DNA from 3 places in the Rhizobium sp. Root1204 genome. Region 1 is predicted to be linked to each of the others. Evidence: riboswitches for the same ligand, from Rfam matches in the RefSeq annotation. Region 1 holds a riboswitch; each other region holds the start of a gene.
The links. A riboswitch is a leader RNA that binds a small molecule or an ion and turns the genes downstream of it on or off. The one in region 1 is predicted to bind cobalamin.
Positions count from the first base shown of each region.

Region 2: it holds a riboswitch for cobalamin, as region 1 does, so the genes downstream of both, bluB (5,6-dimethylbenzimidazole synthase) here and ASC96_RS12855 (DUF1636 domain-containing protein) in region 1, are expected to answer to the same signal.
Region 3: it holds a riboswitch for cobalamin, as region 1 does, so the genes downstream of both, cobU (bifunctional adenosylcobinamide kinase/adenosylcobinamide-phosphate guanylyltransferase) here and ASC96_RS12855 (DUF1636 domain-containing protein) in region 1, are expected to answer to the same signal.

Region 1 is NZ_LMCZ01000011.1:18,237-28,350, forward strand. Features, by position in the region: gene ASC96_RS12815 (sugar-binding transcriptional regulator) at 1-913, opposite strand, end outside; gene ASC96_RS12820 (amino acid ABC transporter ATP-binding protein) at 1,371-2,135, opposite strand; gene ASC96_RS12825 (amino acid ABC transporter permease) at 2,132-2,791, opposite strand; gene ASC96_RS12830 (amino acid ABC transporter permease) at 2,805-3,452, opposite strand; gene ASC96_RS12835 (ABC transporter substrate-binding protein) at 3,534-4,316, opposite strand; gene ASC96_RS12840 (LysR family transcriptional regulator) at 4,453-5,412, shown strand; gene ASC96_RS12845 (acyl-CoA thioesterase) at 5,409-5,855, opposite strand; gene rpsU (30S ribosomal protein S21) at 6,155-6,388, opposite strand; cobalamin riboswitch at 7,022-7,237, shown strand; gene ASC96_RS12855 (DUF1636 domain-containing protein) at 7,346-7,753, shown strand; gene ASC96_RS12860 (ABC transporter ATP-binding protein) at 7,847-8,572, shown strand; gene ASC96_RS12865 (ABC transporter substrate-binding protein) at 8,589-9,551, shown strand; gene ASC96_RS12870 (iron ABC transporter permease) at 9,630-10,114, shown strand, end outside.
Region 2 is NZ_LMCZ01000034.1:565,298-575,411, forward strand. Features, by position in the region: gene ASC96_RS24025 (MFS transporter) at 1-581, opposite strand, end outside; gene ASC96_RS24030 (UDP-2,3-diacylglucosamine diphosphatase) at 675-1,508, opposite strand; gene ASC96_RS24035 (NADP-dependent malic enzyme) at 1,715-4,027, shown strand; gene ASC96_RS24040 (LuxR family transcriptional regulator) at 4,199-4,933, shown strand; gene ASC96_RS24045 (acyl-homoserine-lactone synthase) at 5,105-5,749, shown strand; gene ASC96_RS24050 (DUF2865 domain-containing protein) at 5,949-7,034, shown strand; gene bluB (5,6-dimethylbenzimidazole synthase) at 7,035-7,727, opposite strand; cobalamin riboswitch at 7,771-7,984, opposite strand; gene ASC96_RS24060 (SDR family oxidoreductase) at 8,027-8,848, opposite strand; gene ASC96_RS24065 (phytanoyl-CoA dioxygenase family protein) at 8,937-10,114, opposite strand, start outside.
Region 3 is NZ_LMCZ01000041.1:131,405-141,518, forward strand. Features, by position in the region: gene ASC96_RS27280 (glycine betaine/L-proline ABC transporter ATP-binding protein) at 1-804, opposite strand, end outside; gene ASC96_RS27285 (proline/glycine betaine ABC transporter permease) at 797-1,705, opposite strand; gene ASC96_RS27290 (ABC transporter substrate-binding protein) at 2,011-3,009, opposite strand; gene ASC96_RS33070 (hypothetical protein) at 3,117-3,362, shown strand; gene ASC96_RS33485 (hypothetical protein) at 3,781-3,924, opposite strand; gene ASC96_RS27300 (cobyric acid synthase) at 4,171-5,628, shown strand; gene ASC96_RS27305 (chloride channel protein) at 5,644-7,434, opposite strand; cobalamin riboswitch at 7,578-7,974, shown strand; gene cobU (bifunctional adenosylcobinamide kinase/adenosylcobinamide-phosphate guanylyltransferase) at 8,149-8,673, shown strand; gene cobW (cobalamin biosynthesis protein CobW) at 8,677-9,741, shown strand; gene cobN (cobaltochelatase subunit CobN) at 9,935-10,114, shown strand, end outside.

The sequences.
Region 1 (10,114 bases):
TGGAGGTGGTCACCACCAGATGCGAGGCGAAGCCGCCTTTGATGGCCGCCACCAGCGGCTCGAACTTTCCGTCTTCCTGCACCACCATCATGCGCTTGCCGATCGCCCGGATGGAATCCAGATCAGCGGAAATACAGCGCCGGTTATAGGCACAGTCCAGCCATTGGCCAGCATGGTCGATGATCTGGCCGGCAATGACCCCGGCAGCGCCCGTTTCTCCCAGCGCGTGCATTTCTTCAGCTGTCAGCGCGCCGCATTTCACCAGATGACTATCATCCTCGATGCCACCCACGGAATAGAGTGCCAGCTGGCAGTCGGAAATTGTCGCCATCTGCTCGCGGATCACCGGTTCGGCACGCAGGGCAGCAGCCAATTGTTCAGAACTCAGTACAAGCGGCGCATAGACATTGATGCCCTCCGCATTCAGGCGCCGGGCTATTTCAGTAGTGCACTGGTCAGGCCGATAGGAGTACGGCGCTCCAAGATTTCCGCACAACTGGACGACAGTGACACCTTGCAGGTCGGCATAGGGCATGACATCGGCCAGATGGTAGACCGTTCGGCCCCAGGCGACCCCCACACGATCGCCCTTGTTGATCAGCTCCTGAAACACTGCGGCGGCAACCACAGGCATTTCCGCAGTTGGATCCATGGCCTGGCGGTCTTCCGGCACGATCCACACCGAGGTCAGGCCGAGTGCATCCTCCAGCTGCCGCGCCAAAATGTCGTCGGCAAACAGCTGTGTCGATGTTGCTATGTTGACGATGCCGGTTTCGCGGGCGCGCCGCAGATAGGTGGCGACGGACGCACGGGAAATATTCAGCCGCTGCGCCACTTCATCCTGTCGAAGGCCATGGGTATAGTAAAGCCACGCGGCCTTATGCAGGATCTGATCAGTGGACCGGATGGGCATCATATCTCCTTCAATCGCCGAATTAGACAATAGTCATCACTGTTGACAAAAGTCAAATAGAGCTTTGAAAGAAGCTATTTGGCATGGACCGTATCCGCCCGAGGCATCCATGCGCAGTGAAGCGAGGCGCTGTGAGTACGCAGTCAGCGAGCTGCGATAGATTGAAATCCTTTTGGAAGCAGCAGCGTCAGCAGATTAGCCCTGCTGTCTTGCAGTATCGCACGCCGGCTTCGGCATCGCGATTTTGAGATGTGCCGGGTAAACAGTCTGGGAGAGGATTTCAGGCCATAGCGGCGCTATTGGCAATATTTGCGCGGTAGCCGCCAAGGATGATGGGGCACTGGGGCGCATGCGTTCCTGCCGCAACAATGGCGGCGCGCGGATGACTGGCGGGCACTACTGCGCCGGCGTCAAACGTCATGCCGGAATTAGCTTCCGGCATGACGGATCGTATCATTTATGCCGCGAGATACTTCTTCAGGAAGGCCTTGGTACGGTCCTGTACCGGTGCGCGGAAAATCTCACTCGGCGGCCCTTCTTCGACGACGACGCCGCCATCCATGAACAGGACGCGATCAGCGACCTCGCCGGCAAAGCGCATTTCGTGGGTGACGATCAGCATGGTCATATGCTCGGCAGCGAGCTGCTTCATCACCGCATTGACCTCATCGACCAGTTCGGGGTCGAGCGCCGATGTCGCTTCGTCAAACAGCATCACCTTCGGCTGCATGGCGAGTGCCCGGGCGATCGCGACACGCTGCTTCTGTCCGCCGGACAGCCGTGACGGATAGGCATCGACCTTCTCCGCAAGCCCGACCTTCGACAACAGCTCCACAGCAAGCTCGCGGGCCGCATTCTTGGCCATGCCCTTGAGAATGACCGGCCCCATGGTGATGTTCTCCAGCACCGTCAGATGCGGAAACAGATTGAAGTGCTGGAACACCATGCCCATCTGCTGGCGCACCGCATTGATGTGCCGCTCGAACGCCGCTCCGCGCAGGGGTTGATTGACCTGCACACCATCAAGCCAGATCTCGCCGCCATTCAGCGTTTCGAGATGGTTGATGGAGCGCAGGAGCGTGCTTTTGCCGGAACCGCTCGGGCCGATAATGGCAACGATCTGGCCGCGTGTGACGGATAGATCGATCCCCTTGAGGACTTCCAGGGCGCCATAGGCCTTGCGGGCGCCCTTTACCTCGACCATGGGCCGCTGGACGGTCATCGGGATACCTCCACTTGTTTTTCGACCTGCCGCAAACCGGTTTCAAGGACGAGATTGAGTATGTAATAGAGTGCTGCCACCGTGATGTAGAACTCGAATGGCCGGAACGTTTCGCTGATGGCCAGCTGGGCCGAATGCACAAGTTCGGCAATGCCGATGATCGAAACCAGCGACGATTCCTTCAACAGCACGATCAGATTGTTACCGATCGAGGGCAGGGTGTTGCGCACCGCCTGCGGGATGACGACATAACGCAGCGTCTGGAACCGGCCAAAACCGATACTGCGCGCACCTTCCGTCTGCCCGGTATCAACCGCGACGATACCGGCGCGCATGACATCGGCATTGTAGACGGCAAAGTGAAGTCCAAGGCCAATGATGCCGGCAGCAAGCGCCGGCACGTTAAGGCCGATCTGCGCAAGGCCGAAATAGATCAGGAAGAGCTGCAAAAGCAGCGGCGTCCCCATGAACAGCCACATGAAGAAGCGGATCGGATAGGCAATCACCTTCGGTGCATAGAGCACAGCGACGGCGAAGAAGATGCCGAAGAAGAAGCTGATGATGGCTCCGCTGATGGTCAGTACCACCGTCCACCACACTCCCATGAGCAGGAGGTCGGTATAGGGCGTAACGACGCTGAAATCGAGACCTTGCATGTTGCCCTCTCCCTCAGTTGATGGCGTAGCGCCGGTCGAGGACATCGACCGCCCGCGCCACAACGTAGACGATGATCATGTAGAGCAGGGCGGCAATGCCGAAGATCTCGAACGGCTTGTAGGTGGAACCGATGAAACGCTGCGCCGTATAGGTGAGTTCGACGACCGAGATCGTCGAAACCAGCGCCGATCCCTTGATCAGGCCGACGGCGTTGACGCCAAGCGGCCGGATCATCAGGCGTGCCGCCTGTGGCAGGACAACAAGGCGCAGCGTCTGCAACCGGCTGAAGCCGATGGTGCGCGAGGCCTCCACCTGGCCCCGATCGACGCCGATAATGCCGCCGCGAATGGATTCGGCCATGTAGGCGCCGATGTTCAACCCCAGTCCGATGACACCGGCGGCAAAAGGATCGAGATTGATGCCGATCTGTGGACCGCCGAAATAAAGAACGAACAGCTGGATCAGGCAGGGTGTGCCGCGAAACACGCTGACATAGAGACTGCCGATTGCCCGCAGCACAAACGAACCCGACATCTTCGCCGAAGCGATAATGGCTGCGACCACAAGGCCAAGCAGCAACGACAGCACCGATATCTGCACGGTGACCCAAGCGGCTTCCACGAAAAACGGGAAGACGCGCAGCATCAGCGGGAAATCCATGGGAAAAACTCCGGAAAAGGCCTGCGAACGGCATTTGGCCGGCTTATTTCAGCCGGCCAAATGGTCTTGGCTATCGATCGATCAGCGGATGTCGCTGCCAACCCATTCCATGGCGATCTTCTCGTAGGATCCATCCGCCATCATCTCGTCCAATGCCTTCTGCATCGCAGCCTTCAGCTCCGGATTGTTCTTGCGGATGGCAATGCCGATGGCGACGCTGCCACCTTCAATATCAGGCGTTTCCAGGCGGCGGACTTTTTCGCCGGTTTCCTTGACGGCAACCATCACCGGGATGTTATCGACGACGATGGCATCGACGCGGCCAGCCTTCAGTTCGAGCAGCAGTTCCGGCAGGCCCTTGTAGGTGCGCACGTCCCAGCCGCCCTGTTCGCGAGCCCATTTCTCATGTGTTTCGCCGAGCGTGACGCCGAGTGTCTTGCCCTTCAGTTCGTCCAGCTTCTGCACGGTCGATGCTTCGCTGACGAAGACCGCCCGGCCGGCGTGGTAGTAGGGACCGACGAAATCGACGACCTTTTCGCGTTCCGGCGTGATGGTCATCGAGCCGACGACGGTGTCGAACTTGTTGGCAAGCAGGCCGGCGATGATCCCGTCCCAGGCGGTCGTCACGAGCGTGCCCTTGACGCCGACGCGTTCGGCGATCGCCGTTCCGATCGAGGCATCAAAGCCGACGACTTCGTTCTTCTCGTTGACAAAATTGAACGGAGGATACTGGCCGGACATGGCGATGCGGATCTCACCGGAGGACTTGATCGCCTCCAGATCGTCGGCGCTGGCCGTAAAAGCGGTAAAGCTGGCAGCAAGGGCCAGGGTGGCGGCCACGAGGCCTGAAATGAGTGTCTTCATGTTACTGTTTTCCTCTGGATGAAAGCGCATTCTCTGTCGCTTGGGTACGCGTGGACGCGCCTTCCGGATTTGATGATTGCTTTAGTTCTATTATTGCGCAAATAGATAATGGAAATAGAAGGCATAGATTTCAGGAATGATACCATCGCGATCTGAACGGCTGGTCTGGGAACTGGACTGGAACCTGCTACGGACCTTCGTGGTGATTGCAGAAGTGAAGAGCATTACCCGTGCCGCCGAGCAGCTCAACCTCAAGCAACCGAGTGTCAGCAATGCGCTGCGCCGCCTGGAAGACCGGGTCGGCCGCCGGCTGGTCGAGCGCGACGCCACCCGCTTCGAACTGACGGATGTCGGCCAACTGCTCTATGAGCAGAGCATCGAGGTCTTCGGTACGATTTCACAGTTGCCTCAACTGGTGCGCGGCGTCGGCGATGACGTGACCGGCCATGTCACGATCGCCGTCGCCAGCCATGTCATTTCGCCGATCTTCGACAAGGCGCTGACGGCATTTCATCGCAGTCACCCACGTGCCACGCTGACCATCTCGGTCGCGACCAGCGGCGAGGTAACGCGGCAGGTCCGTGAAAAGCGAGCGTCCCTTGGGCTATGCCTTGTCAGCAACCGCGATGCCGCCCTCGATTACACGATGGTCTACCGGGAATTCTTCGGCTTTTTCTGCGGGCCGGATCATCGCTTCTTCGGCCAGGGGGACTTGACGCTCGCAGACCTGAAAGGCGAACCGTCCGTCTCGTTCCACACCGACAATATCGCTGATGTGCTGAGGCCCGTGGCACTTCTGCGCAGCGAGGCGAAGCTCGCCACCAATGTTGTTGGCGTGTCGTCAAGCCTCGAGGAGGTGCGCCGCATGATCATCGCGGGGCTCGGGATCGGGCCGTTGCCGCTTCATGTCGCCCGACGCGATGTCGCGGACGGCGTGCTGTGGCGGCTGCCACCCTACGAGACACCACCGGCAATCGATGTCTTTCTGCTGGTGAACCCGGAAAAGATCATCAACCGCGCCGAAAAGGCGCTGATCACCGGCATCCAGACCGCAATCGCCGAAACACCTCTCGATCAACGGATTTATGGCGCTTAGCCCGCGCTATTTTCGTTGGCTGCGGCGTCCGTCTGAAGCGCCTCTGCACGTGCCCGCATCTCCGCGTCGAGCCCAACGGCAACCCGCGCGGTAAGGTCAAACCGGACGCTGACCGTTCTATTGATCGCGTGGACGACGCCATCCAGCGAACCGGACATGACCTGCTCGAACGTCACCGAACTGCGGCCGGTCTTGATCACACGCGAGCGGATCGTCAGCAGGGCGCCGGCCTTGGTCTCGTGCTTGTATTCCACCTCGGACCGGACATCGGCCCAGCCGCGGCTGGCATCGGCAAGACTGTCAGCGCCAGTAATATGACCGAGGAGCTGGAAACTGGCATCATCGAACATCGCCGCATAATGGCGAACGTTCATATGCCCCATGATGTCGCACATCCACGGATGCGCCACGCCGACATAGGTAACAAGCGATTGACCGGACATGATTTCCCCCGACAGGCACCGAAACGGAGCCGCTTGTGCTGCCCGCAGGCCAGAGATTTAGCGGAACGGGGGAACGCGCGCAACGCGGCTAATCCGACCCAAAAATGTCTCAAAGGAATTTGCACGGAATCAGATCACGCTCTCGCCGGTGGCAAGCCACTACCTTTCGCCCTCGAGCCCTCACAGCAGGCAGGCGACAAAGCTGCGCATCTATGTAATGGAAGCAACGAAACGAGGCGCGCCCGGTATCCGGACGCGCCTTGGACTTAAAGTCCCAATCTCGTCAGAAGCTACCGCTGTTAGCGGGTTGGCTTCTTCTTCGGTGCCGGCAGCAGGCCTTCGCGCTGAAGCTGCTTGCGCGCATTCTTGCGCTGGCGGCTGATGGCTTCAGCCTTCTGGCGCGCCTTTTTGACGGACGGCTTTTCGTATGCTTCCCGCATACGCATTTCACGGAATACGCCTTCGCGCTGAAGCTTCTTCTTCAACACTCGGAGAGCCTGATCGACGTTGTTGTCGCGAACCAATACTTGCATGTGAATCTTTCAAAGTCTGATGTTCACTAGAGATGGCAGGGGCAGTAGAGCAATTTACGAACCAAATCCAGAGCGTAAGGCAAAATTTCTCACATTATCTGCCTAGTCTTTTGTTCAGACCCTCAAATTTTAGCAGGAACCCCTTCATCAATCTGGCGGTTTTCCGCCAAGAACGCTGAAAACCAAGCTGCAACAGCCCGCGACCAAAGCCGCGATTCATCCGTCTTCGGCGTCCATCTTCATTTTCGCTGCAGCCATCATTGGCCATAGGTAATGGTAATCGCCCGTCCAATTGTCGCTAGCCACACAACAAGAGCAAAGATTGCGATACTGCGTTCCGGGTGACCGGCGGGATTGAAAAGGTTCATTGGACGCTCCAACACAGATGATGAAGTCTGATTATGCTCAACCTGCCGGATCCGGCAGTTACCGCAGGAACATCGCATTGCCACCACCCAGGCCGGGAGTATTCCGGCAGCGCTCCAGACACGGCAAATCCGACACGCGAGAAGAACCAGCCGGTTCACCCGGCGATAGCGACACTTGACACTGAATATGTTATTAAATAACATTACTGCCGCAACAAGGCTATTGGAAGATCGGTATCCGGCGTTGCCTGGCTGGTGGAATCGTGCGAGATGTCGAGCTGATGGTGCTGCTTCCAGGTGACCTTGGAGCGGCTGAAAAGGGAACACGGTGAGGACGACCCATCAGGGGCCAAAACCGTGGCTGCCCCCGCAACTGTAAGCGGAGAGTGCATTCACAACATCCCACTGGCCAAGCGCCGGGAAGGGGTGGATGCGCATCGACCCGCGAGCCAGGAGACCTGCCATCATCGATGATCAACTGCAACGGACGGGGTGTTCCGATGGAAAAAATCTGGCTTGAGAGCAACGTTTCAGCGCGTTTGCGATTTTTTGCCATGTGGACTCCGGATGTCGCCACCGGGGAAAAGACATGGCGCATCATCCACAGCACATCATAACCGTCTGCACCGATTGCCGGATCACCGGCGCCGCGTGCCGCCCGGGACTGGAACTGCTTGCCCGCCTCAATGACAGCCTGTCGCGCATGGGTGTTGCCAGCGGCTCCGATTTTTCCATCGAGGGCACCGTTTGCATGGCCGGTTGCCGGCGTCCCTGCACGATCGCGTTCCAGGCGAGCGGCAAGGCGACCTATCTGTTTGGCGACATCGCGCCGGACACCGATATCGCAGCACTGGTGGATTTCGCCGTAATCTATGCCGGACGGCCGGATGGCGTGACACGCGAGGCCGAACGTCCCCGCGGCCTTGGCGGCAAGACCATTGCCCGAATCCCGGCGGCCTTGCTCGTCTCGGAACATCCCGGAGAGCGCATTCAATGAAACCGTGGTTCCGGGGGGCAATCCATGAGCTGTGACGGCAGGGGCGCAAGCCTCAACGTTTTGGGCCTCAGCTGGGGTCCAAATACGAATCTGATGCTTGTTCGCGATGTCAGTTTTTCACTGGAAGCTGGCGACCGACTTGCCATCGTCGGGCCGAATGGTGCGGGCAAGACGTCGCTGTTGCGCTGCCTCTATCGCGGCGTGGCGCCACTGGAAGGCCGGACCGAAATCGATGGCGAGGACATTCGCACGCTTTCAGCCCGGGCAGTCGCCCGCCGCGTTGCCGTCGTGCTTCAGGAAATGCCGGCGGATTTCCCTTTCACCGTGTTCGATGTGGTGATGATGGGCCGTATTCCGCGGCGCCAAGGGCTGACAGGCTGGCGAGACGAGGATCGTGCACAGGTCGTGCACTGCCTAGAGCATCTCGAGCTCGCCATTATGGCCAAGCGCCAGTTCTCGACGCTATCGGGCGGCGAGAAGCAGCGGGTGCTGGTGGCCAGGGCGCTGGCGCAGGAGCCGGATATCATCATCCTTGATGAGCCAACCAACCATCTCGATATCCGCCACCAGCTGGAAATTCTTCATCTGCTGGCCGGGCTGAAACTGACCATCGTCACCACGCTGCACGATATCAATCTGGCCAGCACGTTCGCTACCCATGTGGCGCTGATGCGCGACGGCCGGATGGTCGGCTTCGGCCGGCCGGACGAGGTACTGACGCCACACGCGATTTCGGACACCTTCGGCGTCACTGCCCTTGCTCATCCCGTAGAGGGCAACATCGCAGCGCGTTTTTCATTTTCCCTCAAGACCGCCTGAACCGAAAGGACCAACCATGCCCTCTTTCCGCCTGCTCGCCTCCGCTGCGGGTTTTCTCGCCACGACACTCATCGCCATGCCGGCATTTGCCTATCCGGTCACCGTCAAGAGCTGCAACCGCGAGATCACCTTCGATGCCGCGCCGAAGCGGGCAATTTCCCACGACGTCAATCTCACCGAGATGATGCTGGCTCTGCAACTGCAAGACCATATGGTTGGCTATACCGGGATATCCGGCTGGAAAACGCTGGACGAGAAGCTGCGCGAAGGCGTCAAAGCGCTCCCCGAGCTGGCGGAAAAATATCCAACCAAGGAAGTCCTGCTCAATGCCGACGCCGATTTCTTTTTCGCCGGCTGGAACTACGGCATGAAAGCCGGTGGCGAGGTGACGCCCGAAACACTCGATCCGTTCAAGATCAAGGTCTATGAACTGACGGAATCCTGCATTCACATCATGGCGAAGGCCAAGCCGACGATGAACGACATGTTTGTCGATATTCTCAATCTCGGCGCAATCTTCGGCGTCGACGACAGGGCGAAAGCCCTCGTCGCAAGCTACGAAAAAGGGCTTGCCGACATCAAGAACCGGATTGGCGAGGTCAAGCAACCCGTGCGCGTCTTTGTCTATGATTCCGGCACCGGAAAACCGTTTACATCCGGACGTTTCGGTATTCCAACCGCGATGATCGAGGCGGCCGGGGGCATCAATATCATGGAAGACGTGGAGAAAAGCTGGACCGAAGTGTCCTGGGAACCGGTAATCGAGCGCAATCCGCAAGCGATCGTCATCGTCAATTACGGCGACGTGAGCGCCGAGCAGAAGATCGCCTTCATGAAGGAAAATCCCGCCTTCAAAAGCCTTGATGCCGTCAAGAATGACCGTTTCGTCGTGCTCGACTATGTCGAAGCCACACCCGGCCCGCGCAACATCGATGCGATCGGCCGCCTCGCTGACGCATTTCATCCCCGCAACATGTAGCCTCCGCGGCCCCTAAACACCCGGCCGGGTGGGCTGATCTGCCCGGCCTTTGCTTTCTGCGGACAAGATGGACCTGACATGACCAGTGGCCGACTTCTTCTGATTGTGACCGTACCGGCAATACTGATCGGCCTTTGTATCACGGCAGGTGTCTCTCTGGGCGCTGCTCCCATTTCGTTCGTCACCGTCTGGTCCATCGTTGTCAACAAGCTGGCCCCGGGCCTGATCGAGGTCACATGGTCGGCAGGCCGCGATAGTATCGTGTGGGATGTCCGCTTTCCGCGCGTCATTCTGGCTGCATTGGTGGGTGCGGGTCTTGCCGTCGTCGGCGCCGTGTTGCAGGCTGTCACACGCAATCCGCTCGCCGACCCGCATCTGCTCGGGGTTTCCTCCGGCGGCGCGCTCGGCGCGATCCTGGCGCTGCTTCACACCGGCCTCATCTTCGGTCTCGTCACCGTGCCACTGTTTGCATTCATCGGTTCGCTTCTCGCCACTATCGCCGTCGTCGCGGTCACGCGCTTTACCGGCCAAGCGGCGGACCGGCTGGTGTTGTCAGGCATTGC
Region 2 (10,114 bases), on a different contig from region 1:
TTGCCGACGCGCGGCGCGATGAAGGTCAGAGCAATCATCAGCAGGAAGCCGCCAGCCATCGCCGGCAGCACCATCGAGCCACCATAGAGGCCGATCATCACCCCGCCCAGCATCGTCGCCCCGATAAAGGCGACAGAGCCCCAGACACGCATGGTGGCATAATCATAGCCCCACCGCCGCACACCAGTTAGCGCGATGGCCTCGACGATTGGCACGTAGGGCGCATAGACGCCGCCCTGGATGGCATAGATGATCAGCACGAACCAGAAACTGTGGGAGACGAACAGCGCCAGCGCCGTCAGCAAGGACAGCACCGCCGACCAGATCAGCACTTCCGCCCGCTCGCCGATCCTGTCCGCCAGCAACCCGACCAGCGGTGCCGTGATGACGCGCACGAACATCGGCACGGCAAGGATGATGCCGATTTCGAAATCGCTCAGTGACAGAGTGCTCAGCCAGACCGGAAAATACGGCATGGCAAACCCGTTAACGACGAGCGGCGCGCAGAAGAGCAAGGCGATACGCGGCACGAAATAGCGCGGCGCTTCCTCGCGAAAGGGAGGCGGAGATGACGGAATCATGGAAGGACCTGACAGTTGCGTCCATGATTTATCACGGCAGCCAAGAGCAGCGCCAGCCGCTAGTTTTCCCTACACTCTTCAACCCCTGCGGTATTATGCCGCCTGTTGCGAAAGAGCCCGCGCCATCAACATTTCCACTTCGGCCGTGTCTTCGCGCACCGCAGGTACGTTGCTCAGTTCCCGCCAGGTAATCAGTTCCATCGTGCCATCGTGATGCTCGGCAATTGCCGTGCAGCTTTCCACCCAATCGCCGGTATTGATGTAGCGTATGCCGCCGATGTCTTCCATCACAGCGTGATGGATATGACCGCAGATGACCCCATCGGCATTTTCCCGGCGAGCTTCGTCAGCTACCACCCGCTGGAATTCGCCGATGAAGTTCACCGCATGCTTGACCTGCAGCTTCGCCCAGGCAGAAAACGACCAATAAGGCATTCCAAGACGGCGGCGGATGGCGGCCAGTCCGATATTGATGACGATCGCGGTATCGTAGGCCCAGTCGCCGAGATAGGCGAGCAGGCGCGCGTTGCGCACCACGACATCGAATTCGTCACCATGCAGCACCAGGTATTTGCGGCCGTCGGCTGCCTCGTGCATATGGCGCTGGGCCACCTCGATACCGCCGAAATGGACGCCCGGAAAGTCACGCATGAACTCGTCATGGTTGCCGGGGATGTAGATGATGCGGCTGCCCTTGCGCGCCTTGCGCAACAGCTTTTGGACCACGTCGTTGCAGGCTTGCGGCCAGTACCAGCTGCGCTTCAACCGCCATCCATCGATGATATCGCCGACGAGGATGATCGTCTCCGCTTCGCTCACCCGCAGGAAATCGAGGAGATAATCGGTCTTTGCGGCCTTTGATCCCAGATGAACGTCAGAAATGAACAGGGTCCTGAAACGCCGGGGTTCTTGCTCTTTCTCGGTCATGCTGCCTCGCAACGGTCTATCGCGCCTCTCTTATGTGCTTTCAAGAACAGACTCTTGTTTCAGGAGAATGACAGCCTGTGGAACCACCCGGCACGCTGGATAAACACCTGTTCCTGAAAACCGGAGGTATACGGCCGTTTCCAAACTGTACGGAGCCATCGTTTCATGCAAAAAGAGCCGCGACGAATAAGTAGGGATTTACGAATATGAGCACCGGCGACAAAGCCAAGACCCCAGCGGTTCCAGCAAGCGGCGACCTTGATGAACAGGCGCTGTTCTTCCACCGCTATCCACGCCCCGGCAAGCTCGAGATCCAGCCGACCAAGCCACTCGGCAACCAGCGCGACCTGGCGCTCGCTTATTCTCCGGGTGTTGCCGCCCCCTGCCTTGCCATCCGTGACGATTCATCGACCGCCGCCGACTATACCGCGCGCGCCAATCTGGTCGCGGTTGTCTCAAATGGCACGGCAGTTCTCGGTCTTGGCAATATCGGCCCACTCGCCTCTAAGCCGGTGATGGAAGGCAAGGCCGTCCTGTTCAAGAAATTCGCCGGCATCGACGTCTTCGACATCGAGATCGATGCGCCCGAAATCGACCAGATGGTCAATGTCATCTCGGCTCTGGAACCGACCTTCGGCGGCATCAATCTTGAAGACATCAAGGCGCCCGAATGTTTCGAGGTTGAACGCCGGTTGCGCGAGAAGATGGATATCCCGGTCTTCCATGACGATCAGCATGGAACCGCGATCATCGTTGCCGCCGCCATCCTCAACGGCCTGGAACTGGCCGGCAAGGACATTGCCAATGCCAAGATCGTCACGTCAGGCGCCGGCGCTGCGGCGCTCGCCTGCCTCAATCTGCTGGTGACGCTTGGTGCAAAGCGTGAAAATATCTGGGTGCACGACCTCGAAGGCCTCGTTTATCTCGGCCGCGAAGTGCTGATGGATGAGTGGAAGTCCGTTTATGCGCAGGACAGCGCCAACCGGATCCTCGCCGACAGCATTGCCGGTGCCGACGTCTTCCTGGGGCTTTCAGCCGCAGGCGTCCTGAAGCCTGAACTGCTGGTCCAGATGGCGGAAAAGCCGCTGATCATGGCGCTCGCCAACCCCAATCCCGAGATCATGCCGGAAGTGGCGCGCGCCGCCCGTCCCGACGCGATGATCTGCACCGGCCGGTCGGATTTCCCCAACCAGGTCAACAACGTCCTGTGTTTCCCCTACATCTTCCGCGGAGCGCTTGATTGCGGCGCCCGCACGATCAATGAGGACATGAAGATGGCGGCGGTGCGCGCCATCGCAGCGCTTGCCCGTGAAGAGCCGTCTGACGTCGCAGCTCGCGCCTATTCCGGCGAAACGCCGGTCTTCGGCCCGGACTACCTGATCCCCTCGCCGTTCGACCAGCGGCTGATCCTGCGCATCGCACCGGCTGTTGCCAAGGCAGCTGCCGATAGCGGCGTCGCCAACCGGCCGATCACCGATTTCGATGCCTATTTCGACCAGCTGAACCGCTTCGTCTTCCGCTCCGGCTTCATCATGAAGCCGATCTTTGCCGCCGCAAAGAATGCCCAGAAAAACCGGGTGATCTTTTCCGAAGGCGAGGACGAGCGCGTCCTGCGGGCCGCCCAGGTACTGCTGGAGGACGGCACAGCCCGCCCGATCCTGATCGGCCGTCCGAATATCATCGAGACGCGCCTGAAGCGCTACGGCCTGCGCATCCGGCCGGACGTCGATTTTGAAGTGGTCAATCCGGAAGGCGATCCGCGGTTCCGCGATTATGTCGACGACTATTTTGCGCTTGTCGGCCGTCTCGGCGTCATTCCGGAAGCAGCCCGGACAATCGTTCGTACCAACCAGACCGTGATCGGCGCGCTTGCCGTCCGGCGCGGCGAAGCCGATGCGCTGATCTGCGGCGTCGAAGGCCGCTACAGCGCCCATCTTCGGGCTGTCTCCCAGATCATCGGCAAGCGCGAGGGTGTGCTGGATTTCTCGGCCCTCAGCCTGCTGATCTCGCAGCGCGGTGCCACCTTCCTCACCGACACCTACGTGACCTTCGATCCGACGGCAGAGGAAATCGCCCAGAAGACGGTGATGGCCGCCCAGGAAATTCGCCGCTTCGGCATTACCCCGCGCGCAGCGTTGGTTTCGCATTCGAATTTCGGCTCGCGGGATTCGGAAAGCGCCTTCAAGATGCGCAAGGCCATGCAGATCGTCCGCGAACTCGCGCCCGATCTCGAAGCTGACGGTGAAATGCACGGCGATTCCGCCATTTCGGAAGCCTTGCGCCGCCGCGTCATGCCCAACAGCACACTGGCGGGTGAAGCCAACCTGCTGGTCTTCCCGAACCTCGATGCCGCCAACATCACGCTGGGCGTCGTCAAGACGATGACCGACAGCCTGCATGTCGGACCGATTTTGCTCGGAACGGCCCTGCCTGCACATATCCTGTCGCCATCGGTAACGTCGCGCGGCGTCGTCAACATGGCCGCACTGGCGGTTGTGGAAGCCTCATACCCCGCCTAGTAGAAGTATAGATTGAGCCGGCTCACAGCCGGCTCAATCCAAATATAAAAGTGATTTTAATTACAGCTTATAGTTTAGATTTGTAAAAACACACGGATAACCAAAGATTGCACTAGACAAAGACTTAAACCGTTATCATGCTGCCCCCATCAAATAACAGGGTTTTGCAGCATGGCTGACCAACAGGCATTCTTTGACCTGCTGGACATTATGGAAAACGAGGAAATCGTTGAACCAAAACGGTTTTTCGACCTGATGCGCAGCACTTTCAGTATCGCAAATCTGCTTTATCTCGACGTCGACATCCTGACCGCGGGTTTTGTTATCCACAGGCTGCACCACACTTTCAGCGCACGCAGTCTCACAACCTATGTTGACAAGCGCTATCAGCGCATCGATCCGATCCTGCGCATGACCTTGGGTGGCGTCAGGCCGGTGGATTGGGCGACGGCCCGCAAACTTCATCCCGATAGCGAGCCGCTTTTTTCCGCAGCGACACAACTCGGCCTTGGTCTCGACGGCATCACCCTGCCTCTCGCGACCCCCACTCGGCGGCTGGCTTTCCTGGCAATCCAGGCTGATGTTCCGTCCGACGAATGGCCTGCCTACCGGCGTTGCCATCTGCGTGATTTCCAATTGCTCGCCAATCTTTTCCACGCGTCTCTGCTGGAAAGCGACAGCAGAATAGAGCTTACGGACTGCGCCAAGACACTGACCCATCGGGAAACCGAAGTGCTCAGCTGGGCCGCCGCGGGTAAAAGCTATTGGGAGATCGGCACGATCCTGGGCATTTCAGAACGCACCGTCCGCTTCTTCATGACCAATGCCCGGCGCAAGCTGAACGTCGTTTCCAATACCCAGGCGGTCGCGCAAGCCGTCCGGCGCGATCTCATCCCGGCCTTTTGATCATTTCCCGCTCCCCTTCTCTCCCGTGAATGCAATGGACTCGGACGTCCTTCCGGACGTCCGAGTCCATTGCATATCGGCGTGCATTAGAAACCTGTCACTACCGACAGTTATGCCCGCCGCCGATACCTGACAGCATTTGCTCTCCGCATTCATACACAGGAGCAAACGATGATCAGGATTTTCAACCGCAACACCGGCAAGCAACATCCGGACGCTATCGACGCCATGTTCCAGTTGCGAAAGCGTGTCTTTCACGACTTGCTGAAATGGGATGTGTCGGTCCGCGGCAACTGGGAAATCGACAATTACGACGACGTCAATCCGCTCTATGTGCTGTCTTACTCGGATGAAACAGGCAAATTGCGCGGCTCGCTGCGCCTCCTGCCGACGCTTGGGCCGAACATGCTGGATGATACGTTTCCGATCCTGCTTGGCGACAACCCACAGGTGCGCAGCGCGTCCGTCTGGGAATCCAGCCGCTTCTGCATCGATCCGGCCATCTCGCAGGATCGCGGTTCCAACCAGGTAACCATCGCCGCCGCCGAACTGATGTGTGGCGTCGGCGAGCTTGGGCTGTCGTCCGGTCTCAGCCATATCGTCACAGTCACCGACGTTTTTCTGGAGCGGATGTTCCGGCGGATGGGATGCCCCGGTGAACGGATTGGCGAGCCACAGCGGATCGGCTCCGTCTATGCTGTCGCCGTTGCCTGGGAAGTCACAGCCGGCCTTCTGGACAGGATGAAGGCGGTCGCCGAAATCGCCGGTTCCGTGCTGGAGCGGCCGATGTCGCTTGAAATGGCCAGGGCTGCTTAAACTATCCAGCCTGGCGGGAGTTCGGCCGATTGTGGCTCTCCCGCCTCGCCCGGCATGTTTCTCCCGCCGCCCGTTAACGCTGCTATGCGGAGTGCGTTGCAGCCCCGTCGAATGACGGTATGATAAGGGCAAAGTCAGAGTGCGCGGGATGTTCCTTCGCACCCGGCGCGGTGCCGGTATGCTCAGGCGAGAGAAACACGTGATCTTCCGTTCCATATCCCTTGCGGCGCGAGCAGTTCCGCTTCTTCTGGTCATGACGGCCACGGCCGACGCCTCGGCGGTGTGTGAACGCCTGAATGCCCATCTTGCCGGCCTGCCGAAGATCGTCGCCTCCAATGCCAATCTGCGCGACTATACAGGGGCGATATCCCGCCAGAATCTGGACCTGCGGCAGGCACGCAGTGATCTGAGGCGCATGGGATGCAGCACGGGCAGCGTCATCATTGTCGGCGGCCCGAATGAAGAGGTCTGCCAAAGCCTGAGCAGCGAAATTTCACAGATGCAAATGGATCTGGAAACCCTGAAAGCCCGCCGGCAAAGCCTGCTGGACGGCAACGATAGCGATATTGCCCGGCGGCGTATTAACGCCGCGCTTGCCGCCAATCGCTGCAACGAGGAGGAGAGTGACGTCCTCAGTGCCGCGGTCGAAGAACCGGAAACCCACCGCAATATCCTCAATGACCTGCCGCCGATCAGCGAGGGGTATTCGGATCCGTACGGCAACGCCGGCTTCGCCACGCCGGAAGACGGATTTGGCCCGAGCGCAGAATATCCCGGCAGCTTGCGCACCATGTGCGTAAGAACCTGCGATGGGGCATTCTTCCCAATCTCGTCGAACTCATCGCCGGCCGATTTCCAGCGCGATGCCGAAACCTGCCAACGGCGCTGCCCCGGGACAGAAACGGCGCTCTATTATCATGCGATGGCGACAGAAGAGACAAACCAGATGGTCTCCGCCGCCACCGGCGAACCCTATGCCGACCTGCCCTCGGCTTTCGCCTACAAGACCCGGGACCTCAGCCAGCCCGGTCAATGCGGCTGCTCTCCAGCCGGACGCACGGCGACGCAACAAAGCACGCACGACAACGGCAAGGGCGTCCTTGAGATTCTCACCCGCAAGAAGGCGGACCCGGTCGAAGTGAAAAGCGCCGTCGCGGACAGGCCATACAATCCTCAGGACAACAAGGTCCGCGTCGTCGGCCCAAGCTATCTGCCGTCGCAGGAAACCTCGATCGACCTGAGGCATCCGGCAGGCCCCGGATACCAGCCGCAGCAGACCAATTGATCAATCATCCGGCCTGATGCCCCACGCATCCGCGAACACCAGATCTTCAAGCGGCAAACGCTGGCGCCAGCCTTTGACGGCCAGTTCCGGTTCGGCATAGAGCGTATCGACATAACCAAGGCACAGCCAGGCGATGATCTCGATATGATCGGGAATACCAAGCACATCCTTGATTTCGCGCTCGTGAAAAATGCTGACCCAGCCGACGCCGACACCTTCGGCCCGCGCCGCAAGCCACAGGTTCTGCACCGCACAGACGGTGGAAAACGCATCCATGCGCGGATTGTGCGTCCGGCCGAGGACGACCTTGCCCGCACGCGCCGGATCACAGGTGACACAGATGCTGACGGGCGCCTTGCGGATGCCCTCCAGCTTCAGCGACCGGTATTTGTCCCGCGTCTCGCCCTCAAACATCAGCGCTGCCTCTTCATTGGCCCGCTGAAAAGCCTCAAAGACACGCGCCCGCCTCTCCTCGTCGCGAACGACGATGAAATTCCACGGCTGCATGAAGCCGACGGAGGGTGCGCTGTGGGCGGCGGCAAGAAGCCGCGCTATGACATCATCCGGCAAAGGTGCGGGCAGGAATTGATCGCGCACGTCGCGGCGGGTTTCGATGGCGCGGTAGACGGCGGCGCGCTCGTCCGGTGAAAATGCGTCCGCCCTCACAAGGCGGTCTTGCGGTTCAGCTTGCATCGTTTGATCCCCAACAATGCGAAACCTCCCGCCGTCCGCGCGGGGCTGGTCTATCTCGTCAGGCCGGTCTTCTGACTGCGGATCAACCGATTTTGCCGCCTTCCCGGATCACATGAAAATCCAGTGGCAGAATTCTGAAAGAATTCAGAAATTCATCAATGCAAAATCGTCCCCGTCACAGCGTTGGGCACGTCCCGGACTTTCACCGGGTTCCCGATTCTCCCGTTTTCACGGGCACCTGAGCAGGACCGATATGGGCATGGCGGGCCGCCAAATGCAAGATGGCCCGCCTGATCTCCTTACATCGCAGCGACCGGATGCGGCGAACCGTCATAGGCGCCCCAGATCGACTGATCGAAGCAGATCACCGAACCGGTCATCAAGCCGGACTCCCTCGACGACAGATAGGCGCAGGCACGCGCCACTTCGGCCGGATCGACCAGACGGCCGAAAGGCTGGCTTGCCGCTGCCTTTTCCAGCCAGTCGCTGGCGGCGCCATGAAATTCGCGCTGGATGCGATCCTCGCCTTCCGAGGCCATCCAGCCGATGTTCAGGCCGTTGACCCGGATCCGGTTGCGCAGCAAAGCATAGGCGGTGTTCTTCGTCAGGGTTTCCAATGCCCCCTTGGAAGCACAATAGGCCGCAATGAACGGCTGGCCGGCCTTGGCCGACATCGAGCCGATATTGACGATGGTCCCCTCGATCTTTTCCCGGCGCATGACGTTGATCGCTTCCTGCATCAGGAAGAACGGCGCACGCACATTGACGGCGAACATCCGGTCGAACAGTTCCGGGCTGGTGTCGAGGATCGTACCACGATCGGTAATCGCAGCCGCATTGACCAGCGCATCGACACGGCCAAACGCCTTGTCGCAGGCGTCTATCACCTTGCGCGCATCCTCCACCTGTTCCAGATCGGCCTGTACGTAGACGACCTTGGTGCCGGTCGCCTTGCCGATCTCGGCGGCCTTGGCTTCGCCCTTGGCGGCATTGCGGCCGCAGATAACGATGCCTGCGGCGCCGCGCGCGGCAAACAGCGTTGCGATCGTGGCGCCTAGCCCTTGCGTGCCACCGGTGACGATCGCGATCTTGCCGTCGAGACGGCCATAGTCATTGCTCATTGTTTTTCCTCCATTTTCGATATCGCTGATGCCAAAAAACTCCCGCCCGGCATTCGGGCAGGAGTTCAAATTGCAAGGAATATTTCCGTTAGCTGAGCTTCTTCTCCGACTGAGCCGCAAGCGCCGCTGCAAATGCGGCTTCCTCCCAGCCACCCGAAAGCGCTTCGTGCATCAACTGCGCCTGCGTTTTCGGCGCAAGCCCGCCGACTGGCGGATCCCGGTCGAGATTGGTCGGGAAGGAATATCCTTCGGCGCAGGACGCAATCGCACAAGCGGCTTCCGCAGAAGTCAAACGGCCATCGGTAAGCATTGCCTTCAAGGCTGGATAGAGAACGGCACTCATGCGCTCCCGGTTGACCGTTTCCATCGCGCGTCCAAACGCCGAGGACACTTGCAGGAGGTTTGCCACCCGCTTGATACCCTCGGAACGATTGGTGCCCGCAGCATGGAAAAGGGCCGGATTGAAGAAGACCAGGTCGCCCTTCGACAGCGGCAACTGCACATGGTGGCGATCGAAATAATCGCGAAACTCCTGACGTTTCAGCGCCAGATAGCCCGGAACATAGGTTTGGCTATAAGGAAGGAACAAGGTCGGTCCGCTTTCCAGCGGCATGTCGCAATGAGCAACCGCCCCCTGCAGCGTCAGGACCGGCGACAGGCGATGGACATGTGCCGGAAACTGCTCGATGACGGATGAGGTCTGAAAACCAAGATGGTAATCCCGGTGCGCCGATTGCGCTGCCCCGCCCGGATTGACCCGGTTGACCTGCGCCGTCATCTGATAGCTCGGTCCGAGCCAGGCTTCGCTGACCAGCGCGATCAGGGCATTGCCATAGTAGGCGGCGAAATTACGCGGATCACGCAGGCAGTGCTTTTCAAGTGAATTCCAGATGCGGTCATTGGCGCCCGGCTTGGCAAAATGGTCGCCGCCACCGCTATTGGTCCGGTGCTGTTCATTGATGATATCGTCGAAAATGCCGCTCGCCGCATCGATGACAGCCGTATCCTCGAATGCCCGCTTCAGCACGACGACGCCCGGCCCGGTCGCAAAGGCTTCGCAGATTTCAGCCAGCACCGCCCGGCGTCCTTCGCCGGTCTGAGCCGCCTTCAGCACATTTGCGCTGTCATAAATCAGAACATTCTTCTCGACGGCCGCCGCATGCGGATAGTCGGCAAGCGATGTCGTGCACTCCACCTCAGCGCGAAAATCCTCAAGATCGCAGGCAGCTTCCGTCAGCCAGACCCGGTCAGCTCGCTGTTTTAGAA
Region 3 (10,114 bases), on a different contig from region 1:
TTCCTTGACGAAGGCGGTGATATATTCATCGGCCGGCTTCAGGACGATCTCCTGGCCGGTGCCTTGCTGGATCACCTTGCCGTCGCGCAGGATGGCGATCTTGTCACCCAGCCGAAGGGCTTCGTCGAGATCGTGGGTGATGAACACCACGGTCTTTTTCAGCTCCTTCTGGAGGTCGAGCAGAACAGTCTGCATGTCGACACGGATCAGCGGATCGAGCGCAGAATAGGCTTCGTCCATCAACAGGATGTCGGCGTCGTTCGTCAGCGCCCGGGCAAGACCGACACGCTGCTGCATGCCGCCCGAGAGTTGGTTGGGATAGTGGTTCTCGAAGCCCTTGAGGCCAACGCGCTCGATCCAGCCCTGCGCCCGCTTGCGGCTCTCCGCATCCGGAACTCCCTGGATTTCCAGGCCATAGATTGTGTTCTCGATGATCGTGCGATGCGGTAGCAGCGCGAATTTCTGAAACACCATCGCAGTCTTATGGCGGCGGAATTCGCGAAGGTCGTTTTCATTCATCTTGCAGACGTCGACGCCATCATAGAGCACTTCACCCGCCGTTGGATCGATCAGGCGATTGATGTGGCGGATAAGGGTCGATTTTCCTGAACCTGACAAGCCCATGACAACCATGATGCCGCCGGCGGGCATGGAGATGTTGATGTTCTGCAAGCCCAACACATGGCCATGTTTTTCATTCAGTTCGGTCTTGCCTAGTCCGGCCTTGACCTGGTCGATGAATTCGCGGCCGCGGGGTCCGAAGATCTTGTAGAGGTTCTTCACCTCGATCGCGTGACTAGCCATGGATGACCTCCGAGTGCTTTTGCAGCCGCTTGCCGTAGGCTTGGCTGGTACGATCAAAAATGATGGCGATCGCAACGAGGGCGAAGCCATTGAAGAAACCGACGGTGAAGAACTGGTTGTTGATCGCCTGCAGCACGTTGCGGCCAAGACCGCCGACGCCGACCATCGAGGCAACCACGACCATCGCGAGGGACATCATGATTGTCTGGTTGATACCAGCCATGATGGTTGGAAGCGCTAGCGGCATCTGCACGTTTTTCAGCCGTTGCCACGGCGAAGAACCAAATGCATCAGCTGCTTCCAGCACTTCCTTGTCGACCAGGCGGATGCCAAGGTTGGTGAGGCGGATCATCGGTGGCACGGCATAGATGACGACAGCGATCAACCCGGGAACCTTGCCGATACCGAAGATCATGACGACTGGGATCAGATAGACGAAGCTCGGCATCGTCTGCATGACGTCGAGGATCGGATTGATGATCGACTGGGCGCGCTCGGAGCGAGCCATCAGGATGCCGATCGGGATGCCGACGATGATGGCGATGAACGTACAGACCGTAACCATGGCCAGCGTCACCATCGTGTCGTTCCACAGACCGACAAGGCCGATCAGCAGCATGGAGACGATGGTGCCAATAGTGATCCTGATATCGCGGCTACCATAATAGACAATCGCGACCATGACGGCCAAAATAACGATCCAGGGTGAGCTGACGAACAATTTTTCGAGGTAGTTCAAAAACCATTGAAGCGGCTGGACGAGCGCATCGATGACATTGACATATTCGCGGACGAGGGCCTTGAAGCCGTCATCGACGCTTTTTCGAGCCATTCGGATTGTCGTATCATTGATCGCCGGAAATTTACAAAGCAGATCTGGCAAGTAACTGCATATTGCCATGTCGTTCCCCTTTTTGCCGGAAGTTTTATAGTGCCGGCTGCGTCGACGATGCCTGTTTGAGGCCGCGCGCAGACTTGGGTGGTTTCTTTCCGAACCCCGGCATATCGAGAATGTGACAGCTTTTCGCCCCTGGCGACTATACCGTTTGCGACGATTTTCGTTTTCACATCCGTATCTGATGGAAATACCGGCGGCATTTCATGTCGCCGGTATCGGGATTTGCTGTTTGCCGCGGCGATTTGGCGTGCCGGGTTGGTAGCCGAAAGCCGACAGCGAAATCTGCTCCGCTGCCGCAGGGCAAGCCGTTAGAGGGCTGCCTTAACCTTTTCGGCGACGTCCGGAGCGACCCACTTGGTCCACATGTCCGGATAGGTTTCCAGGAAGTGCTTGGCAGCATCTTCGTTGGTACCCTGGTTATCGGTCATCCAGGCGAGAACCTGGTTGACAGTGCCGTTATCCCATTTGCGGGTCTTGACGTAGTCCATGGCGACGCCAGCCTTTTCGGAAAACGCCTTGGTGACGACGGTGTAGACGTCTGAGGTCGGATAGGAGTTGACCTTCGGATCCGGGCAATCCGGAACCGCTGTGCAGGCGTCCCAGTCAGCCTTGTTGTGCTCGACGCCGAAGCTCAGCCGCGTCATTTGATACTTGCCGAGAATGGCTGTCGGAGCCCAATAATAGCCGAGCCAGCCCGACTTCTTTTCAAAGGCGTTGGAGATCGACCCATCGAGACCCGCTGCCGACCCGGTATCAACCAACTCGAAACCCAGCTTCTCGGCGCCCAGTGCCTTGTAGAGATTGGCCGTCGAAACCTGGCAATTCCAGCCTGACGGGCAGTTGATGACGGCAGCCTTTGAGGGGTCTTCCGGTGCAGGGAAGAGTTCCGGATGCTTCAGCGCGTCCTGAACTGTCTTGATATCCGGGTGCGCGTCAGCGAGGAATTTCGGAATCCACCAGCCTTCGACGCCGCCTTCGCTCAAGAGCGGCGCTGCCTCGATCAAGCGGCCTTCCTTGATGGCGGCATCCAGCGGCGTGCGCACGGCATTGACCCACAATTCCGGCGCCATGTCCGGCTGCGCCTTCTCATTCATGGAGGTGAAGGTCGGCATGGTGTCACCGGTAACGAGCGTTACCGTGCAGCCATAGCCGTTTTCGAGAATGTATTTGTCGACCCAAGCAGCGACACCGGCCGACGCCCAGTTCATTTCGGCAATGCTGACTTCGCCGCATTCTGCGGCTTGAGCGGAACCGGCCAGTGCATAAATGCCGGTAGCGATGATGGTGGAAGCGAGCAGCTTCTTCATGTTTAAGACCTCCCAGTCTTATATGCAGCCAAAATCTTGGGGCCCATCGGGATACTGCATCTCCCGGAAACCCGATCGTTCAGGTTGAAGCAGTCCGGGGGGCTCTTGTGGCAAGGCCGATCTTTCATCCCCGCTGCGACGGTGCTGGAGTTTTTTTGTCTGGCCGCGGAACTCTGTCGCCAGCCATCTCTCTTTTTACCGTTAAGGGCAGCGTAAGTATTCCACAGGAGAAATCAACCTCCGGAATCGTTTTAGGCCATGCGGACGGCATTTGCGGGGTGCCGGAAGGCGCGCGCAAGCTGTTGAATTTTAATGAGCCGGGCAAGATTTTTGTGCAAATGCGCCGCTCTTGAGCGCAAAATTAGCACCGCTTCACACAAGAGTTGCGGAGCGTGTTTTATCCCAGACAAATTGTGTCCCGTATGCGCCTTCACATCGATTTTCATGTGTCGTGAAAAAAAGTGAAAAAAAAGACGGAATTCACCTTTGATTAAGCTCCTGCTAACCATCCGGTAACACTGTCAGGCTAATTGTTTTCCTGCGGCAGGGATACTTGGCCGCCCGGCTGGATTAGGTTTTGCGTCCCGGCCGGAGCGATCTCCGGGTGTATGCCGGAGTGGCCATGTGTAGCTTTGGCAGACCGCACGGTTCCGGAAGGAGCGGGTGCGGTTTTCGCATTTCCGGCGCCTTTCTCGATTGGTTGGCATAAAAAAACCGCGCCGTCCGAAGACAGGCGCGGTTCGAATTGTCAGTCTGGGAGGAGAGTGTGTGTCAGCCGACGCTGCGGGTCCGGATGAAACCGAGCGGGCCGAAGGGGGCGGACATGACCGTGTTGCGGACGCGCGACTGGCTGTCGGGTACCTTCGAATTCCAGGCGATCTGAACGAAATTGGGCTTGCTGAAGATGAACAACATCGGGGTGTGACCTTGGGTGTGGAGCGCCTTTCGCTCCGTGCTTTGATAGTGCTGATATAGTCCTGTTGGGGCGGAATACAACGAGTATTTTCGCCACGATATGTCGCTTTTTGGATGGTTTGCCATGCGTGTCATACAAGCCTTGCGGCAGCCTGAAATATCGCGTGAAAAACGGGTGCGAAAGACGGCAAAAATGCGGCGGAATATGGCTTTTATTGCGGTTGGGGCAATGCTAGAGGATGGGCCATGACAAAGACGATCATGCTCCAGGGAACCGGCTCCGATGTCGGAAAAACGGTACTCGTGGCGGGGCTCTGCCGCATCGCAGCCAATCGCGGCCTGAAAGTCGCTCCGTTCAAGCCGCAGAACATGTCGAACAATGCAGCTGTATCCGACGATGGTGGTGAGATCGGCCGCGCACAATGGCTGCAATCGATGGCGGCGCGCATCCCGTCGTCGGTGCATATGAACCCGGTTCTGCTCAAACCTCAGTCGGAGACCGGTAGCCAGATCATCGTTCAGGGCAGGGTGGCCGGGCAGGCGAGAGGACGCGATTACCAAGCCTTGAAGCCGAAGCTGATGGGCGCCGTCATGGAAAGCTTCGAGGCGGTGCGGTCAGGCACCGATCTGGTGGTGGTCGAAGGGGCGGGATCGCCGGCCGAAATCAACCTGCGTTCCGGCGATATCGCTAATATGGGATTTGCCACCCGCGCCAATGTGCCGGTCGTGCTGGTTGGCGATATTGATCGCGGCGGCGTCATTGCTTCGCTGGTCGGCACGCACACTATTCTGTCTGGCGAAGACCGTGCCATGATCTGCGGCTATATTATCAACAAGTTCCGGGGTGACGTGTCGCTGTTTGACGATGGCATTGCGGCGGTCAACGGTTTTACCGGCTGGCCGTGCTTCGGCGTCGTGCCGTGGCTGAAGAGTGCCGCCCGCCTGCCGGCGGAAGATTCCGTCGTTCTCGAAAAGCTGGCACGTGGAACGGGCAGGGCGTTGAAGGTTGCCGTGCCGGTTCTGTCACGCATCGCCAATTTCGACGATCTCGATCCTCTGGCTGCCGAACCAGAGGTCGATCTGGTCTTTGTGCGGCCCGGTGAGCGCATTCCTGCCGATGCCGGTCTTGTCGTCATACCCGGATCGAAGGCAACAATTGCCGATCTTGCGGATTTTCGGGCTCAAGGCTGGGACCGCGATTTGCAGGCGCATGTGCGGCGTAGTGGCCGTGTCATCGGCATTTGCGGTGGATACCAGATGCTGGGAGACCGGGTCACCGATCCGCATGGTATCGAAGGCAATGTCGGCGAAATCCCAGGGCTTGGCCTTCTGGCAGTCGAAACGGAGATGGCGCCGGAAAAGACGGTGCGCAACAGCAGGGCCCGCTCGGCGATCTACGATGTTGCGCTGGAAGGTTATGAAATCCACCTCGGTCGCACCACCGGCTCCGATTGTAACCGCCCGGCCGTGATTATCGATGGCCGCCCGGATGGCGCGGTCTCGGCAGATGGCATGGTCAGCGGAACTTATCTGCATGGGCTGTTTGCCAGCGACGCTTATCGCGCGGCGCTGCTTAAAAGCTTCGGTATCGAGGGGGGCGGCGAAAACTATCGGCTTTCAGTTGACCGTGCGCTCGACGACGTCGCGGCCGAACTGGAGGCGGTGCTGGATCCGCGCTGGCTGGATGGATTGATGCCGTCCTGACAGGCACGCCTTGCCTCAAATCTCTCCCGATGCCTCGCGCCGCCTGCGGTCCAGCTCTTCGCTGTAGCGGCGCAACGTATGGCTTTCCGTCAAAAGGCCGACGACGCGCCGTTCGATGAGGTTGTTGACCACGGCCAGCGCATCGCTCTCCGTGGTGTCGAACAGGGAGGCCGCCTGCTTGGCATTCATGTTCGGCTGCAGGAAATCGTTGGGAAGTCGGACAAAGCCCGAAAGCCCCTGCTTTTCCTCGCTGGCCTCGATGGGGCTGGCATAGACTTCGGGAACCTGGATGATGCCGGCATATTTCGCGCCATCGACGACGACGACGCGTTGTGTTGATCCGAGCGGAAAATCGCGGCGAAAATCCTCCAGCGTTGCGTGGGCGTCGATGGTGCGGACATCGGTACGCATCAGGCGGCCGACCGTCAGGTTACGGATCCAGCCGACATCATGGGCGCTCCGGATGCTTTCGCCGCGCAGATGAAAACGCCAAGTGGCGAACGAGTAGCCGAAGGTGGTTCTGACCACGAGCGATGAGGTGATCACGGCTGCGAGGACCAGAACGGTGATCGGAAAATCACCGGTGATTTCCAGCGCCAGGAAGGTCATGGTCAATGGCCCGCCGATGACGGCGACCGCCAGCGCGCTCATGCCGACAACGGCATAGATGACCGGTGTCAACGTTGCATGGGCAAAGATGTAGGGCGCAGAAAAGGCAAACAGCTTGCCGAGCAGCGCACCCATAAACAGCGAGGCAAAGAACAGGCCGCCACGAAATCCTGAACCGATCGAGACGGCCGAGGCGAGCGATTTCAGGAGGAACAGACCGATCAACATCGGGATCGCCGGCGAACTGGCGAGATTGAGGTGCAAGGCGCCGTGACCGGCCGAAAGAACCTGCGGTGAGACCAGCGCCAGAAGGCCAACGACGACACCACCAAGCGCAGGCCGCATCGGCGCAGGGATCGAACTGCGGCGGGCAAGACCCTCGACCAGCGAGACACCCTTCATCAACAGGATGCCCATGCCGGCACAGAAGCAGCCGAGCAGCAATGCTGGCAGATAGTCGGCCGGAACGACCGCGCCGAACTGCCCGACATCGATGGTGAAATCACCGGCATAGAGCCATCGGGCGACGAGATTGGCGATCAATGCGGATACGACGACCGGCGTCAGCGACACGATCGTATAGGTGCCGATGATCAGCTCGAACGCATAGAAGGCGCCAGTCAAGGGTGCGTTGAACGCGGCGGCGATGGCTCCGGCGGCGCCACAGCCGACCAGCGTGCGCAGATCCGAGCGGCGAAGCTGCAGCGAAACGCCGAGCTTGGAGGCGATGCCGGACGCAAGCTGGGTGTACCCGGCCTCAAGCCCGACAGAGGCGCCAAAGCCGTTGGAGATCAGGTTCTGGACCGCGACGATGATGCTGTCGGTCAAGGACAGCCGGCCGCCATGCAGGGCGTTGGCCTCGATCGGGTCGACCATTGGCTTTTTACGCCACGACGCCAGAAGAAGCATCACAAGGCCAAGAATGATCCCGCCGACGACCGGCGCGATCAACACCGAGATTTCGCCCCGCAGATCGCTCGCGCTCAACCTTTGTTCGTCGGCAATCCCGAAAATCAGGCTGTGCAGGCGGCTGGATATGATGCTCATCGCGGTCACGGCGAGACCTGACGTGATGCCGACGATCATGCCCGCAACGACCAGGCCGAGTTCACTGCGCCGCGCAAAGGCCCGCATGCGTCCACGGTCAAACAGCAGCGAGAGATAGCCGAGGCGGCGCAGGTCGAATTTGGGTATCATCTTCAGCTTCATTGCCAGGCCATCCAGTCTCCGCGCCGTCCTAGAAGGCATGGCATTGGAGATCAAGTGAAGTCTTGATCACATCACGCTAAACCGAGGTGGCGGAGATAGTGTCGCAATTGACTTGATCCAGGTGAGCGCCTAATCATCAGTCATTGGATGGTTCCCGATATGCTTGTGCATGCCGGGAGTAAATGGGAATGCGACGGGCCGGACCCAAGCCGGGCGTCCTTATCGCAGCCGACCCCGCGACTGTAGAACGGTCAGGGTTCACCATTCGGGAAAGCCGGTGCTTCCGGACTGTCCGCACTCGCGGCAGCGGCGCGCATTGGCCCAACCGGAAAAGCCACTGGAGTGGCATTACGATCAGCCGGGGCCGGACGCCTCTATTGTCTACGAATCGTCCACCTCTTCGTAATGCCCGTCGATTGCGGTCACGCAATCTGGCGCAAACCTCCGGGAAGGCGAGGTGGACCCGTTCGTCCCTTTGGGGACGTGGCGCCGTGAGCCAGGAGACCTGCCATCCTCAAGAGCCCCATCTTAGCGAGGGGCTCGCCCGATCCAGGGAGAGATACTCCCGATGCCAGCACGGAGGTTGTCATGGCTTTATCATCCCGTTCCCCGAACGGCCCGTTTTGCATTGCCGCGCTTTTTCGCTCGCGTGGTCCATTGGTCTGCGTACTTCCCGGCGCGCGCTGAGGCCAGGACCATTCCATGACATCGATACAGTCAGGTAGCGCGCTGATTCTCGGCGGCGCCCGGTCCGGTAAATCCACTTTCGCTGAAAAACTCGTCACGGCGTCGGGTCTGCGCCTGCATTACGTCGCGACAGGAAGAGCCTGGGACGGCGAGATGCAGACAAGGATTGACGAGCATCGCGATCGCCGCGGGCCGGAGTGGCAGACCCATGAAGAGCCGCTTGAGCTTGCCGCCTGTCTGAAGGCGATCGATGCGCCGGATCGCATCATTCTGATTGATTGCCTGACGCTCTGGGTCACCAATCTGATGATGGAGCACCGGGATATCGCGGCGGAATTTGAACGGCTTGCGGCTTATGTGCCGCAGGCCAAGGCCCGGCTGGTTTTCGTGTCCAACGAGGTCGGGCTTGGCATCGTGCCGGAGAACCGCATGGCGCGCGACTTTCGCGACCATGCCGGCCGGCTGCACCAGATCATTGCGGAGATATCCGCTGACGTCTATTTTATCGCGGCTGGATTGCCGCTGAAAATGAAGGGTTGATCCATGACCACTGCTAAAGCCGTCCACGGCAAGATTCCCGCAACCGTCATCACCGGCTTCCTCGGCGCCGGCAAGACAACGATGATCCGTAACATCCTGCAGAATGCGGAAGGACGCCGCATCGCGCTGATCATCAACGAGTTCGGCGATCTCGGCGTCGATGGCGACGTGCTGAAGGGCTGCGGCGCCGAAGCCTGCAGCGAGGACGATATCATCGAGCTGACCAACGGCTGCATCTGCTGCACCGTTGCCGACGATTTCATCCCGACGATGACCAAGCTGCTTGAGCGCGAAAATCGCCCGGACCATATCGTCATCGAGACGTCCGGCCTGGCGCTTCCGCAGCCGCTGATCGCCGCTTTCAACTGGCCGGATATCCGCAGCGAAGTCACGGTCGACGGTGTCGTTACCGTGGTGGACAGCGCTGCCGTTGCCGCCGGGCGTTTTGCCGACGATCACGACAAGGTGGATGCGCTGCGCGTCAACGACGACAACCTCGATCATGAAAGCCCGATCGAGGAACTGTTCGAAGACCAGTTGACTGCGGCCGACCTGATCATTCTCAACAAGACCGACCTGCTCGACTCGACCGGTCTTGCCTTCGTCCGCAATGAAGTCTCGTCGCGCACCAGCCGCAAACCGGCGATGATTGAGGCAAAGAACGGCGAGGTGTCCGCCGCCGTCCTGCTCGGCCTCGGTGTTGGCACGGAAAGCGATATCGCCAACCGCAAATCGCATCACGAGATGGAACACGAGGCCGGCGAAGAGCATGATCACGACGAATTCGACAGCTTTGTCGTCGAACTTGGTGCCGTTGCCGATCCGGCCGGGTTCATCGAAAAGCTGAAGCCGATCATTGCGGAACATGACGTGCTGCGTCTCAAGGGTTTCGCCGATATCCCCGGCAAGCCGATGCGCCTGCTGATCCAGGGCGTCGGTGCCCGCATCGACCAGTATTTCGACCGCCCGTGGGCAGCCGGCGAAGTGCGCCGCACCCGCCTGGTCGTCATCGGTCTGCATGATATGGATGAAGCGGCCGTGCGCGCTGCGATCACAGCGGCGGTTTGATAATGGTGAGCGCGGAGTCGCCCCCTCTGTCCTGTCGGACATCTCCCCCACAAGGGGGGAGATCAGCTGTGGCTGCCTCGCGCTCAAAGCTTTTGGTGCACGCGTCCCGGGGCCGCTCGGTCCCGATCTCCCCCCTTGTGGGGGAGATGTCACGCAGTGACAGAGGGGGGTACGACTGCCCTCGGGGAATGCCATGCATCTCCTTCTAGCCCAAAAGGGCACGATCACCGACGGCGAGGAAGCGATCGATCTCGGCCAGTCACCCGCCGATATCCTTTTTCTGTCGGCCGCCGATACCGAGCTTTCCTCGATTGCCGGGGCACATCGCACACGTGGGGCAAAGTCGAGCCTGCGGGTCGCCAGCCTCCTGACG